DNA from 3 places in the Micromonospora sp. NPDC005163 genome. Region 1 is predicted to be linked to each of the others. Evidence: riboswitches for the same ligand, from Rfam matches in the RefSeq annotation. Region 1 holds a riboswitch; each other region holds the start of a gene.
What was found. Region 1 has a riboswitch for S-adenosylmethionine ahead of ACWD6N_RS09615 (ABC transporter substrate-binding protein). Riboswitches for the same ligand answer to the same signal wherever they lie in the genome.

Region 1 (3,384 bases):
GTCCTGCCCGATCCGGAACAGCTCCCGCTGGCTGGCCACCAGGCCGAGGAAGTAGACGAGGCTGGAGTCCTTGATCAGCGCGATGAGCTGGTTCACCCAGGCCGGGAGCACCCGCCGGATGCCCTGCGGAATGATCACCATCCGCATCGCCTCGCCCCAGGAGAAACCGAGCGCCCGGGCTCCCTCCAACTGTGCGGCCTCCACCGACTGGATGCCGGAGCGGAAGATCTCCCCGATGTACGCCGCCGCGATCAGCGACAGCGCCAGAATGCCCAGCGGGTAGGGGTCAGGTCCCCAGACCTGCATGCCCAGCGGCGCGAGCCCGACGCCGATCAGCAGGATCGTCGCCGCGGCCGGCAGCCCCCGGAACACGTCGGTGTAGACCCGCGCCGGCCAGCGCAGCCACCGGCTGCGGGAGATGCCGGCGACGGCCAGCAGCAGGCCCAGCACCGAGCCGAGCAGGGCGGCGGAGACCGCCAGGATCAGCGTGTTGGGCAACCCGACGGTCAGCATCTCGGGCAGCGCCTCGCGCATCGCGTCCCAGTCGAAGAAGGTCTCCCACAGGGTGCTCAACGGATCCATTGGTCGCCTCTCCTACCGCCCCGCTCGCTCGTCACCGGGTGTCTCAGGACGCGGCCGACGCCGACGCCGACGCCGACGCCGACGCCGACGCCGACGCCGACGGTGCGGCCGGCACGGTCACCGTGCCGCTGCCCGGGCGGAAGTCCGCCGGTACGGGCCGACCCGGGTAGTACTGCGCCTGCAACCGGCTCCAGGTGCCGTCCGCGATCACCTCGTCGAGGCCCTTGTTCAGCGCCTCCCGCAGTTTGTCGCCGCCCTTGGCGACGGCGTACGCGGTCGGTGCCGGGCTGAGCTGCTTGGCCGCCACAGTGATCTTGCCGTTGCTGTCGGCCGCCGACGTCTCGCCGATCTCGGCCGGGGCGATCCACGCGTCGGCGGTGCCCGCCTTGAGCTGGTTGATCGCGCCGTTGTAGTCCGGCACCCGGACCGGGTTGAGCTGCTCGCCGGTGGCGTAGTCGTCCTGGACGGTGCCCTGCACCACCACGACCCGCTTGCCGGCGAGCTGGTCGAAGCCGGTGATCGGCGAGCCGGCCGGCACGTCCAGGCCGAAGTAGCCGAAGTCGTAGCCGTTGCCGAAGTCGACCGTCTTCTTGCGCGCCTCGGTGATGGTGATCGAGGAGCTGCCGACGTCGAACTTGTGGTTGTTGACCTGGGAGAGCAGCGCGGAGAAGTCGGTGCCGACGAACTCCACCTTCAGGCCGAGCTTGCTGGCCACTGCGGTCAGCAGGTCGTTGTCGAAGCCGGTGAACTTGCCGTCCTTGAGGTACACGTTCGGTGGCGCGTCGGTCAGCGTGCCGGCGCGCAGCACGCCCGGCTGCGCCAGACCGTACGGGTTGGCGGCGGCGTCGGACGAGGTGTCGTCGCCGCACGCGGTGAGCGCGGTGGCGGCCAGGATCGTGGACGCGCCGAGGGCCGCGGCGCGGGTCAGGGCAGGAAGGAATCGCACAGGTGTCTCCGAAGTTTGCGCAGCGGCGGACGCAGATGTGCGCCGCCGACGGTGCGCCCGGTGGGCGTACCGCTGGGATGGGTTCGGGAAGGGGTGCGCTAGTACGCGCGGCCGCGACAGGCGGCGCTGCACACCCGCATCAGGTCCACGTGCCGCCTGCGGGTCAGTGCCGGTGTCGGCCAGCCGGTGCGGGAATCCGCGGCGTCGGCTGATGGTGTGGTGCTGAGGATGCGCATGGCTCTCCCGGGTCTGTGCTGACCTGGGTGCCAGGCCACGCTTGCACCGACGTCGTGCCGGTGCCTGGTCTTCACCCGGGGCACCCCACCGCGGAGGAGGGTTGCCGGCCAGCGAGCCGGGGCTTCGCGCTGGCGCTCATGACCTGCGCCGAGGCTAGCAGCCCGGGGAGGCGGATCGTCCAGTCGTTATGACCACGCTCACCGTCCGCGACTGGCGTCCGGTCGGCAGGTCAGCTGGCGTGCACGTGCGGACGGCGGCGCGGGTCGGGTTCCTGGCGGCGCAGGATCTCCCGGGTGACCGGGGCGATCTCGCCGTGGCCGAACGCCAGGTAGCGCAGCAAGTTGCCGCCCGGGTTGCCCTCGGTCCACTCGAAGTAGATGTGCGGGCACCGCCCCGCCCGGTCGCGGATATCCAGCAGCAGGGCGGCCACCGCGCTGGGCACCGCGGAACTGGCGAGGCTCAGCACCGGGTACCGGTCGTGCTCCACGCTGCCACGGATCAGCAGCTCGGTCTCGAAGTCCGACGGGTCGGTCACCGTCACCTCGACGAAGATCACCGCGCTGTCGGCCGGGAAGTCGTTGTCCGCCACGGTCTGGGCGAGCTTGTCGCGGTACTCCGCACGGTCCCGGGTGGCCGGCTCGTGCGCGATGAGGCGGACGCGGCGCCCGCTGCACTCGTCGATCAACCGGGTGGCCTCGGCGTCCAGCTCCACCCGGTCGACCCGCAACTCGAAGGCGCGGAACAACCGGGACAGCAGCGACACCACGATCATCCCGCCGATGAAGCAGGCCGCGATCTTCACGCCGTCGGGACGTTCCACCACGTTCGCCGCGGTGGTGTAGACGAAGGCGATCGCGATGATCCCGAACGCGACCGTCCGGCCACGCTGGCGCCGCCGCCGCGCCGCGAGGGTCACCGCCGTCGCCGCCGAGGTGATCAACACCAGGACCCCGGTGGCATACGCGCCGCCCTGCGCGTCCACGCTCGCCCCGAAGGCGACCGTGATCAGAAACGCCACCCCGGTGAAGACCAGCACCAGTGGCCGTACGGCCCGGGCCCAGGTCGGCGCCATGCCGTAGCGGGGCAGGTAGCGGGGTACGAGGTTGAGCAGCCCGGCCATCGCCGAGGCCCCCGCGAACCAGAGGATGCCGATGGTGGACAGGTCGTAGACCGTGCCGAACACCTCACCGAGGTTCTCGTGCGCCAGGTAGGACAGCGCCCGGCCGTTCGCCGGCCCGCCCGGCTGGAACGCCTCGGGCGGGATCAGGACGGCGGTGGTCACGCTGCTGGTGATCAGGAAGACACTCATGATCGCGGCCGCGGTGGTGAGCAGCCGGCGGGCGCCGCGGATGCGGCCCAGCGGGCGGTCCTCCGAGTCCCGCCGGTCCCCGCGGATGTGCGGCATGACCGCCACCCCGGTCTCGAAGCCGGACAGGCCCAGCGCCAACTTCGGGAACACCAGCAGCGAGAACCCGATCACCAGCAGGGGATCCCCGTGGCTGGTGGTCAGCGCGCTGGTCCAGTCCGCGACCGCGCTCGGGTGCGTCACCACCCGCCACAGACCGTCGGCGATCACCACCGCGTTCAGTGCCAGGTAGACCGCGACCAGGACGACGGCG
Region 2 (3,384 bases), on a different contig from region 1:
GCAGCGACCCGTCGCGCAGCAGGGCCAGCCGGGTGGCGGCGAACTGGTACCCACGCATCGCCCGCACCCCGGCGTCCCCCGCCACCCGACGCGCCCAACTGCGGGCCGCGTGCCGGCGACCGAGGCTGCTCAGCGCGGCCACCTCGGGTGGGCTCAGCCAGCCGGCGCGCACGTAATCCGGCAACGTGCGCTCGGTGAGCCGTCCCTCCCACGCGCGCAGCCACACCGCCAGCCCCACCATGCCGAAGAAGATCGGCACCATCAGGCCCAGGAAGCCGTACAGCATGATCACCGCCTCCCCGGTGGCCTGGGTGAGCGTCGGCAGCAGGTTCCAGGTGCCGTGCAGCATCATCGCCAGCAGCAGACCCGCGACCGGGGCGAGCACCCGCACGCGCCGGTCGGCGGTACGGGCCGCGACACCGAGCCCCACACCGGTCATCGAGGTGAACAGCGGATGGGCGAACCCGAACAGCAGGATCCGGACGATGAAGATGGCGATGACCTGTTGAGTGCCGGTCGCCGGGCCGTACCGGTCGGCGCCGGCCGCATAGCCGTACCCGCCCAGGTAGAGGATGTTCTCCACCATGGCGAAGCCGACCGCGGAGAGCCCGCAGTAGACCAGGCCGTCGGTGATCCCGGACCACTCCCGGCGACGGAACACCAGCAGCAGGATCGGGCCGAGGGCCTTGGTCAGCTCCTCGATGAACGGCGCCACCAGCACACCGGTGAGCGCGGACGGCAGCCCCCAGTCGGCGAACCGCGCGGCGGCGAACTCATTCACGGTGAGCGATGCGGCGGTGGAGACGAACGCCCCCCAGGCGAAACAGAAGATCAGGTACTTCAGCGGCTCCGGCTCGTATCGGTCGAGCCAGAGGAAGCAGGCGACCAGCACCGGCACCGGCAGGATGGCGGCGACCACCCCGATCAGCAGCGCCCGTACGCCGAGCGACTGGCCGAGCGTGAAGACCATGAACACCGCGCACCCCGCGATGAACAGCACCACCCCCGCCAGCACCAGGAACCGCCGCCACCCCAGTCGGCGCAGCGGCATCCGGGGCGCCGCGCCGGCGGACGGGGCTGCGGGCGCGGGCGGCGACGGCAGGGGTGCACCGGGCGGGGTGTCGGCCATGCGGTCAGCGTAGCCATCCGCCGCCGGCTGGTCCGGGCCCATCGGCAGCCGCTATGCTGCCGGCAGGTCACGAGCGCCAGCGTCAAGCCCCGGCTTGCTGGCCGGCAACCCTCGTCGAGTTCGCGGTGGGGTGCCCCGGGTGATGACCGGGCCCAGCCCGATCGGTGTGCTGGGCAAGCGCGGACCCCGTCCCGACATCGCACCCGGGGTCCCTGACCCCGGAGGTTCCGGCGTGTCCGTCACCCTCGTACCCTCGCTGCCCACCCGGTCCGGCAGCACGCCCGCGCCGGCCCCGTCGCGGCCGCTCGACGTGCTCGGCGTACCGGGCGAGATCAACCTCGACTACGCGGCCACCGCGCCGTGTGCGCGGGCCGCCGCCGACGCGGTGTCCGAGCTGCTGCCCTGGTACGCGAGCGTGCACCGGGGCGCGGGAGCGCTGTCCCGGCGCTGCACGCTGGCCTACGAGCGGGCCCGGCAGACGGTGGGCGACTTCTTCGGCGCCCGCGCCGACGACCACGTGATCTTCACCCGCAACACCACGGATGCGCTGAACCTGCTGGCGCGGGCGGTGCCCGCCGGCACGACGGTGGTCACCTTCGCCGGAGAGCACCACGCCAACCTGCTGCCCTGGCCGCGTGGCTCGGTACGGCTGCCGGTGCCCACCGAGCCCGCCGAGGCGGTACGCGCCCTCGCCGCCGCCCTCGCCGAGCTGCGCCGGGACAGCAACCCGGCGCTGCCGGTGCTGGTCGCGGTGACCGGGGCGAGCAACGTGACCGGCGAGCGCTGGCCGGTCGCCGAGCTCGCCCGGGTCGCCCACCGGCATGGGGCACGGATCGTCCTCGACGCCGCACAGCTCGCCCCGCACGCACCGGTCGACCTTCTCGCGCTCGACGTGGACTACCTGGCCGTCTCCGGCCACAAGCTGTACGCGCCGTTCGGCGCGGGCGTGCTGGTCGGCCGGGCGGACTGGCTGGACGCCGCTCCGCCGTACCTGGCCGGCGGCGGCGCCACCAGCCACGTCGGGCCGGCCACGCACGACGTGACCTGGGCGACCGGCCCGGCCCGGCACGAGGGCGGCACGCCGAACCTGCTCGGTGCGGTGGCGCTGGCCGCGGTGTGCGCGGCGCTGGCCGGGGCGGACCAGGCGACGCTGGCCGCCAGCGAGCAGGCGTTGCTGACCCGGCTGCGGACCGGCATCGCCGCCCTGCCGCACGTGGTGGAGCTGCGCACCTTCGGCCCGGACGCGCCCCGCGTCGGCATCGTCTCGTTCGTGGTCGCCGGGTGGGACTCGGCCGAGGTGGCCGCGCGGCTGGCCGCGGACCACCGGATCGGCGTACGGGACGGGCTGTTCTGCGCCCACCCGCTGGCGCGGCGGCTGCTCACCGAGGCGGCGGGGCGCACCGGCCGGCGGGATCTGCCGCCCACCGCGCTGCGCGCCAGCATCGGCCTGGGCAGCACGCCCGCCCAGGTGGACCGGCTGCTCGCCGCCCTCGCCACGCTGGGCTGAGCCGGGCCGGCCGGTGGCGTGAGCCGGGCCGGCCGGCGGTGCGGTCAGCCGACCGGTGGGGCGGTGGGCGGTTTCGGCTTCTCGCCCGGCTCGGCCGGTTCACCGATCGGCCGCTCCTGCTCCCCGAAGGCGGTGCGGATGCACCGGTTCGCCTCCTCCTGCTCGATTCCGGAGGCCACCAGCAGGTCACTCGCCGTGGTGCGGATCTGGGCGATCACCACGCTGCCCGAGAAGCCGACCCCGGCGCCGTACGCCCGACCGGCCTCGCTGACCGCCCGCAGTGACCTCTCCCGGGCCTTCTGTGGCTCCTCGCCCACGGCGAACTCGTGCTTGAGCAACCGGACCGACTCGGCGAGGTGGTTCATCGCGTCGGGCATCGGATCCGGCACCGGTTCCTCGTCCTCGATCAGCGTGACGGACCGGCGGATCAACGTGCCGGTGTTTCGCATCGCCCGGTCGATCGGATCCGCCGCCTCCGCGTAGTGGGTCAGCTCGTCGCGCCGGTGCCAGCGGGCCGGGGACAGGGTGGCGGTCTCCTTCGCCCCCTCGATCGCCTCGGCCAACGTGGCCAGCTCCTCCTTGTTGTTCCGCAACCGCTCCAGGGCCTGCTGGACCGTGGCGCGGTCCTGGTTGCGCAGCCCGTCGGCGGTGGCGTCGAGCTGGGCGGCGAGCAGGTCCAGCGCCGGCCGGGCGGCGCGGTTGATCACCCGGAGCGGGTTCAGCGGCAGCAGCACCGCCGTCACCAGCA
Region 3 (3,384 bases), on a different contig from region 1:
CGGACACCGGACTCCGGGCAACCGGCCAGCGGGTCGACGCTCGCCGTCGGGCTGGGCGCGCCCGGCCGGCCGTTCGTGACCGCCGGCGGCGGGCTCGGGCCGTCCCCGGCCTGGCCGCGATGGTCGGCGGGGGCGCAGGCGCCGAGCGCGAGCACCATGACGACCGCCGCGCTGGTCCGTCGCGCTGTCGCAGCGTCGTGGAAGATCATTCACCGATCCTTGCCCATGTGGGCTTCCCACCGCCGCCCGGCCCCTCGCTATCGGCAGCTCTCGCGGACGTCAGCCTCGGTTGGACTGGGTGAGGACCGCGTCCAGTAGGCCGGGGTAGAGGCGGTCCAGTTCGTCGCGGCGGAGGCGGACGTAGCGGCTGGTGCCGGCGGCGCGGGTGCGGGTCAGGCCGGCCTCGCGCAGCACCTTCAGGTGGTGACTGCGGGTCGCCTTGGAGACGCCGATCTCGAACGTGCCACAGGCGCGCTCGCCGCCCTCGGCGAGCGCCCGCACGATCTGTAGCCGCACGTCGTCGGCGAGTGCGGCCAGCACGGCGGTGACCGGTACGGCGGCCAGGTCGGGTTCGTGCGGCTCCATGTGACCAGTGTAACCGTTGTTCGACAATCGTCGAACATCTCCCTAGGGTCGGTGTCGTTGGTTCGAAAGTACTCGAACATTGGAGCTGACGATGCGATCCCGCGCCGCCGCCTACCCGTTACTCGCCGTGCTCAGTTGGGGAGTGATGTTCCCGATCCTGGCCAGTGCGCTGACCTGGGTCGATCCGCTCAACCTGACCACCGCCCGCTACCTGCTGGCCACTGTCATCCTGGTCGGCATCCTGCTGCTCCGCGAGGGCGCCGGCGCGCTGCGGCTCGGCGGCCGGGCGGTCGAGGTGGCGGTGCTCGGCGCGGTCGGCTTCGCCGGCTTCAACGTGCTCACCAACCTGGCGCTCGAACACGCCGCACCGCAGCAGGTCGCCCTCTTCGTGGCGACCACCCCGGTCATCACCCAGCTGGTCCGCTGGGTCCGCGACGGCGTACGCCCGAAGCCGCTCCTGCTGGCCCTCTCCCTGGTGGCGCTTCTCGGCGTCGGCCTGGTGATCACGCGCGGGAGCCTGGCCGGGCTCGGTCAGTTCGGCCTCGGCGGTCTGATGATGATCGGCGCGGTGTTCGGCTGGGCCATCTACACCCACGGCGCCAGCCGGTTCGGCGGCTGGTCGCCGCTGCGGTACACCACCCTCACCGCGCTCGCCGGCACGGCCGCCATGCTCGCCGCGAGCGTGCTCGCCGACGGCATCGGCTGGCAGCACGCGCCGGGAGCCGCCGACCTGGTGGCGGTCGCGCCGCAGTTGGCGTACGCCGTGATCGTGGGCGCCGTGGTCGCGGTGCTGGCCTGGAACACCGGCGTGCAGCGGCTCGGCACCGCCAACGCCGCGCTCTTCATGAACCTGGTCCCGGTGACCACCTTCGCAGTGCAGATCGCCCGCGGCTACCGGCCCGAGCCGGTCGAGCTTGTCGGGGCCGCGATCACCATCGCCGCCCTGGTCGCCGCCAACGTGGCGACCCGCGCCCGCACCGCCGCGGTGCCCGCGGACCAGGCGACCGCCGTCGTCGACCGGACGGCGGTCGTCGACCCGGTCGCGGTGGTGGCCCGCTAACCGGCCGGCCGAGTCAGATCGACGGCGCAGGTCGTCCCGGCCGCCGCCGGCCGATCGCTCACCTGGCGGGACGCCGGGAGCCTCCCGTCGCCGCATTGCCTAGACTCGGCGGCACAACTGAATACCTCATCCAGAGGGGCTGAGGGATACGGCCCGACGACGCCCCGGCAACCACCCCGCGCGCTCACCGCTGAGCGCCCCGCGGGGCAGGTGCCAATTCCGTCCCCGCCGCACCGTGCGATGCGGGGAAAGATGAGAGGACCCTCGACATGACGTCGACGCTCGCCGCCTCCGGCATCGACACCTCCGCCAGCCCCGCCCGCGCCCTGGTCTGCCGCGCCTGTTCGGCCCGCTACCCGCTCGCCGCCCAGCACGCCTGCTACGAGTGTTTCGGCCCGCTGGAGGTCGACTACGACGCCACAGCCCTGGCCACGGTCACCCGTGAGCGGATCGAGGCCGGCCCGGACAACATCTGGCGGTACGCCGCGCTGCTGCCCGCCGGTCAGGACCCGTCCACCCGCGTCACCCTGAACCCGGGGCTCACCCCGCTGGTAGCGGCCCCGCACCTCGCCGCCGAACTGGGCATCACCGCGCCGCTCTGGGTCAAGGACGACAGCGCCAACCCGACCCACTCGTTCAAGGACCGGGTCGTATCGGTGGCGCTCACCGCCGCCCGGGCGCTCGGCTTCACCCGGTTCGCCTGCGCCTCCACCGGTAACCTGGCCAACTCGGTGGCCGCGCACGCCGCCCGCGCCGGGGTGCCCTCGGTGGTCTTCATCCCGAGCGACCTGGAGCAGGGCAAGGTCATCACCACCGCGGTCTACGGCGGTGACCTGGTCGCCATCGACGGCTCGTACGACGATGTGAACCGGCTCTGCGGCGAGCTGGTGGAGACCGACGAGTTCGAGGACACCGCGTTCGTCAACGTCAACGTCCGGCCGTACTACGCCGAGGGCTCCAAGACACTCGGGTACGAGGTGGCCGAGCAGCTCGGTTGGCGGATCCCGGCCCAGGTGGTCATCCCGATGGCCAGCGGCGAGCTGCTCACCAAGATTGACAAGGCGTTCTCCGAGCTGGTCGAGATCGGTCTGGTCGAGGCGCCGGCCGGCGGCTGGAAGGTCTTCGGCGCCCAGTCCGCCGGCTGCAACCCGATCGCCACCGCCCTGCACGCCGACACCGACACGATCACCCCGGTCAAGCCCACCGGCATCGCCAAGTCGCTCAACATCGGCGACCCGGCCGCCGGCCTCTACGCCCTGGAGGCGGTCCGCCGCACGGACGGCTGGATGGAGTACGCCGACGACGACGAGATCCGCGCCGGCATCCGACAGTTGGCACGTACCACCGGGGTCTTCGCCGAGACCGCGGGCGGGGTCACCGTGGCGGTGCTGCGCAAGCTGGTCGAGTCCGGCCGGCTCGACCCCACGGCGGAGACGGTCGTGTTCAACACCGGCGAGGGCCTGAAGACCATCGACGCGGTAGCCAACCAGGTCGGCCCGACGCACCACATCAAGCCCTCCCTCCGCGCCGCCCGAGACGCCGGCCTCCTGGGCTGACCCAGGTTCGTTCCCACCCGTGCCGGGGATGGGGGATCGCCCGGATGGGGGATCGGGCCGATCCGCCGGGTAACTGGCATTTAGCTGTGAGTGTGGAAAACCCGCCGCTCTGGACTTGACGGCAGGAACCGGACGGCGCAAGATGCTCCGTGCGGGAGGGCATTTCGCCGGAGACTTTTGAAG

Region 2: linked by a shared signal. The riboswitch ahead of ACWD6N_RS33295 (aminotransferase class V-fold PLP-dependent enzyme) and the one ahead of ACWD6N_RS09615 (ABC transporter substrate-binding protein) in region 1 are both predicted to bind S-adenosylmethionine.
Region 3: linked by a shared signal. The riboswitch ahead of thrC (threonine synthase) and the one ahead of ACWD6N_RS09615 (ABC transporter substrate-binding protein) in region 1 are both predicted to bind S-adenosylmethionine.

What each region holds. Positions count from the first base shown of each region.
Region 1 is NZ_JBSFYP010000009.1:98,809-102,192, reverse strand. It holds gene ACWD6N_RS09620 (amino acid ABC transporter permease) at 1-582, opposite strand, end outside; gene ACWD6N_RS09615 (ABC transporter substrate-binding protein) at 626-1,528, opposite strand; SAM riboswitch class IV at 1,797-1,908, opposite strand; gene ACWD6N_RS09610 (APC family permease) at 1,995-3,384, opposite strand, start outside.
Region 2 is NZ_JBSFYP010000083.1:3,170-6,553, forward strand. It holds gene ACWD6N_RS33290 (PrsW family intramembrane metalloprotease) at 1-1,171, opposite strand, end outside; SAM riboswitch class IV at 1,195-1,315, shown strand; gene ACWD6N_RS33295 (aminotransferase class V-fold PLP-dependent enzyme) at 1,386-2,636, shown strand; gene ACWD6N_RS33300 (FUSC family protein) at 2,681-3,384, opposite strand, start outside.
Region 3 is NZ_JBSFYP010000004.1:553-3,936, reverse strand. It holds gene ACWD6N_RS04855 (DUF4232 domain-containing protein) at 1-209, opposite strand, end outside; gene ACWD6N_RS04850 (ArsR/SmtB family transcription factor) at 280-585, opposite strand; gene ACWD6N_RS04845 (DMT family transporter) at 677-1,645, shown strand; SAM riboswitch class I at 1,769-1,904, shown strand; gene thrC (threonine synthase) at 1,915-3,201, shown strand.